One region of the Brevibacillus aydinogluensis genome, then DNA from elsewhere that is predicted to be linked to it. Evidence: predicted binding sites of a transcription regulator. Region 1 holds the regulator's gene; the other holds the start of a gene.
The links. Region 1 encodes LexA, which represses DNA repair genes until DNA is damaged. Its sites were predicted from a motif close to CGAACATATGTTCG; they were not measured.
Positions count from the first base shown of each region.

Region 2: the regulator LexA is predicted to act here: its motif matches at 1,247-1,260, upstream of uvrB (excinuclease ABC subunit UvrB).

Region 1 covers NZ_OY569118.1:1,930,600-1,933,003, forward strand. The annotation lists gene Q7F15_RS09430 (DUF456 domain-containing protein) at 197-685, shown strand; gene lexA (transcriptional repressor LexA) at 809-1,432, opposite strand; gene yneA (cell division suppressor protein YneA) at 1,589-1,927, shown strand; gene Q7F15_RS09445 (DUF896 domain-containing protein) at 2,033-2,230, shown strand; gene crcB (fluoride efflux transporter CrcB) at 2,321-2,404, shown strand, end outside.
Region 2 covers NZ_OY569118.1:468,292-470,695, forward strand. The annotation lists gene Q7F15_RS02300 (YcdB/YcdC domain-containing protein) at 1-137, shown strand, start outside; gene Q7F15_RS02305 (flagellar hook assembly protein FlgD) at 225-1,157, opposite strand; gene uvrB (excinuclease ABC subunit UvrB) at 1,332-2,404, shown strand, end outside.

The DNA.
Region 1 (2,404 bases):
GAAAAACGAATCCAGGCAGTGATAAACCAGTAATTCGCTTGCTTTCCAGCACGGATGTGAATATGAAATGGAACCGCATGGGGCCGTGTAATTTTGCAGCCTGGCTGGCTTCTGCAAAAATGTGGACGAGAATATATAGAAGGATGCAACGATTGGCGAGGTAATCCGTATATCCTAAGAGAAAGGAGTGTGCCCGATGGAAATACTGCTGTGGATTGTCATCGTGGCGTTGTTTGTCGCAAGCATCGCCGGTATTTTTCTTCCGGTATTGCCGGATACGATTTTGCTTTGGGCCGGGTTTTTGCTGTACCACTTTGTCCTCGCCGAGCCGGGGGCCGGGCTGCCGGCATCGTTCTGGTGGGGGATGGTGGTGCTGAGTGTGCTGCTGTACGGAGCCGATTTGCTGACCAACATGTACTTCGTGAAGCGGTACGGCGGTTCCAAGTGGTCGTCGATTGCAGCGGCGGTCGGTATCTTTCTCGGGATTTTCCTGTTCCCGCCGTTCGGGATGCTGATCCTGCCGTTTTTGTTTGTGGTGTTGGTAGAGCTGTTCGTATCCAACCAGCCGTTTGAACGGGCGATTAAGGCGGGGGTGGGATCGCTCGTCGGATTTCTCGGCAGCGCAGTCGTCAAGGTCGTCCTGCAAATCGTGATGATCATCTGGTTTTTCATCGCCGCCCTGTAGATCATGCTCCAAGGGGGCGAGATGCAATTCCTGCACCGGATCGTGCCGGTCTGACAGCGCCATAGAAAAAACGAGCCCGTATCTTTCGACGATGGTCGGGAAAGATACGGGCTATTCGTTTTCCTAGTGAATCAACCGGTACACTCCGATGACTTTTCCCAGAATGGTGACCGAGTCCAGGATGATCGGCTCCATCGTGGAATTCTCCGGCTGCAGGCGGAAGTGGTTTTTCTCCTTGAAGAACCGCTTGACGGTGGCTTCGTCCTCATCGGTCATCGCCACGACAATGTCGCCGTTGTTGGCCACGTTTTGCTGGCGCACGATGACGTAGTCGCCGTCGAGGATGCCTGCCTCGATCATGCTGTCACCCGACACGCGAAGCATGTACACCTTGTCCGAGGTGACAATGTGTTCCGGCAGGGGGAAGTAATCCTCCACGTGTTCCACGGCCGTAATGGGCTGCCCGGCCGTTACCTTCCCGATGACGGGCACGCGCACGACGGATACTTCATAGTCATCCTGATAGCGGTCGCCATCGGTCAACAGCTCAATCGCGCGCGGCTTGGTGGGGTCGCGCCGAATCAATCCTTTCTTTTCCAGACGGGCCAGGTGACCGTGGACGGTGGAGCTGGAGGCCAACCCGACGGCCTCGCCAATTTCACGAACGGACGGCGGATATCCCTTGTCGCGGACTTCCTTGCGAATGAAATCGATAATGGCTTGTTGTCTGCTGGATAGCTTGGACATGGACCACACCCCTGTTTTCTCGAACATGTTTTCTATATTGTACCATGGGATCTTGCGTTCGACAAACGTTAGTTCGATTTCGCTTGACACAAAACACATGTTCGCATTATGATGAAAACAAGAATATAGAACGTATGTTTGCAGGGGGATGGTATCATGCATGCTGTATCCGCACACAACCGTTTCACCAAAAAACAGGAGCGCCATAGCCGCACTGGTGTGAGACGCGGTGGGGCATTGATCTTTTTCGTGGTATTCTCTCTCTTTTTTTACTTCCTGACAGAACTTGTGTTCGCATCGGAGTCGTCGTCGATCGTGCCTGTGAAGGTAGTGACCGTTCAGAAGGGTGACAGCTTGTGGAAAATTGCCGTTGAGCACCAGGACGAAGCCGACATGGAGGTGCGCGAACTGGTGTACGCGATCAAAAAGATGAACCGACTGGACAACTCCGACATATACCCCGGACAGCGCCTGGCTGTTCCCGTCGGAGAGTAGACGGCAGCCAAGACAGCGGAGCAGGCCAGCGTATATCCTTTCGCTTGCGTTGTGCCGCCGATGTGTTATAATAGAGCGGCATTACAGAGAGTAGGGGGAGAGGCTGTGGTAACCGACGCGGAAATCAAACGGATCAACGAGTTGGCCAAGAAATCCCGCGAACAAGGCCTGACCGACGAAGAAAAACAGGAGCAGCAGGCACTGCGGCGCAAGTACATCGACGCTGTCAAGGCGTCCCTGCGGGCTAACCTGGAATCGATCCGCTATGTGGAAGATCTTGAGGACAACGGTCCCAAACATTAAGATAACGTGTACTGGCACAAAAAGGCATCCACGCGCTTCGCTTGGATGTCTTTTTCTACGACGAAACGGAGCGAACAGGGAGGAATGCGCATGTCGTGGCTTGTTGTGGCAGTGGGGGGCGCTGTCGGATCAATCGTGCGGTATGGATTGGGCCTGGTGCTGAATCAGCCGGGC
Region 2 (2,404 bases), 1.5 Mb from region 1:
AAGGGCAGACCTGGCAGCTTGCCTATGATCTCTCGTTCCGGCAGTCGCGTTCCTACTGCTATTGCGGCGTGAAACCGAAGGTGGACCTGACCGTTTATGTGGATGGACATACCGGGAGCGTCGTCGTCCGTGAATGAAACGGGCCAGCGAAAGTCAAACAGCCGCACCAGCCTGTTCGGCCGGTACGGCTGTTTTTTTGTCTTGTGTGAGGGGAGGCACCCGGATTATGGCGCGGTGGCCTCGAACCCGACAATTTGACTCAGCTTCACTTTTTTGTCGCCTTCCAGGACGAACTCCACGACGCCGTTCTTCATGCTGACCGCTTTGATTACGCCGGTGTTCTCGGTGGTGGACGTGGTGCCGTCCGGGTTGGTGGACGTCTCGGTGTAGGTGATCGTGTAGCCGATCATCTGCGCGTACTGGAGCGTGTTGTTCATCGGCAGATTGTCCGGCTTCACCGACATGCCGACCACGTCTTCCAGCTTGATGGTCTTGCCGTTGTCCAACTGGAATTCCACTTTGCCGTTTTTCATCGCAAAGCCGACAATCACGCCGTCCTTGATCTCTTCAATGGTGGTGATGTCGTCTGTCGTATCCGGATTGCCGTCCCTGTCCACCTGCCGCGTCTCCTTGTAGGAGATCTGCTTGCCGATCATGTCCGCGTACTTCAGACTGTTGTCCAGTTCGGCTCCGGTCAAGCCTTTGGACTCCAGGCCCTTCACCCATTCGCGCGGGATTGGTGTCTGTTCGCCCGCGATCCGGAAGTAGATTTTGCCGTTATCCATGGAGACCGATTCGATGACGCCCGACTTTTTCTCGTGGATCACTTCGCCGGTCAGCTCGTCCACCAGCTGCAAATCGTAGGTGGCTGTCTTTCCGATCAGGCCCTCATACTCGCGCAGGGTGAGCATGCTGTTGTTGGACTGCTCCATCAGGTTGGCCATTTTCGTGATTTTTTCCACCATGGTCATCATGCTGGTCTGCTGGATAAATTGCGTGTTGTCCATCGGAGAGAGCGGGTCCTGGTTTTTCAACTGCTCCAGCAGCAGTTTCATAAAGGCGTTCTGGTCCATCTCGGTGGTAAACTCTTTTTTGCCTTTGTAGCTCCAACTGGGCTGTATGTATGGATTGTTGTTAACGCTTCCTGTACCTGCCATGACGATCCTCCCTGACATGTCGGGTGTGTCGCTTACACATACGTAGAGACTCATTATCAGTATCGGCAGAAGCTGACTGCGGGTGAAGACAAACATTTGTTCGAATTTCCGCTTATTTTTTGAACGATTGTGCTATAATGGGAAATGACATGTGACAAGGAGATGAACGAGGGAATGGACCGTTTTGAATTGGTATCGGAGTATCAGCCGTCCGGTGACCAGCCAACCGCCATTGCCCAACTGGTGGAGGGCGTAAAAGCGGGCAAGCGTCACCAGACGCTGCTGGGGGCGACCGGTACGGGAAAAACCTATACGGCGGCGCAGGTGATCGCCCAGGTGAACAAACCGACGCTGGTGATCGCCCACAATAAGACCTTGGCGGCACAGTTGTGCGCCGAGTTCAAGGAGTTTTTCCCCCATAACGCCGTCGAATACTTCGTCAGCTACTACGACTACTACCAACCGGAAGCGTACATTCCCCAAACAGATACCTATATTGAAAAAGACTCCAGCATCAACGACGAGATCGACAAGCTGCGCCACTCGGCCACCAGCGCCTTGTTCGAGCGGCGGGACGTGATCATCGTCGCGTCCGTCTCGTGCATTTACGGGTTGGGTTCTCCGGAAGAGTACCGGGAGCTTGTGCTGTCGCTGCGCGTCGGGATGGAGAAAAGCCGGGACGAGGTGCTGCACCGGCTGGTGGACATCCAGTACGACCGCAACGACATCAACTTCGTCCGCGGGACCTTCCGCGTCCGCGGCGACGTCGTGGAGATTTTCCCCGCGTCCCACGGCGAACATGCGATCCGCGTGGAGTTTTTCGGAGACGAAATCGAACGGATCACGGAGATTGACGTGGTGACCGGAGAGATTATCGGCCAGCGCGACCACGTCGCCATCTTTCCGGCATCCCACTACGTGACCCGCGACGAGAAAATGAAGCGGGCCATCCAGAGCATTGGAGCGGAGCTGGAAGAGCGGCTGGCCGAACTGCGCGCCGCAGGCAAGCTGCTGGAGGCGCAGCGCCTGGAGCAGCGCACCCGCTACGACATGGAAATGCTGGCGGAGATGGGCTTCTGCTCCGGCATCGAAAACTACTCCCGCCACCTGACGGGGCTGCCGCCGGGACATCCGCCATACACGCTGCTCGACTATTTCCCCAAGGACTTCCTCGTCATCATCGACGAGTCGCACATGACCCTGCCGCAGATTCGCGGGATGTACAACGGGGACCGGGCGCGCAAGGA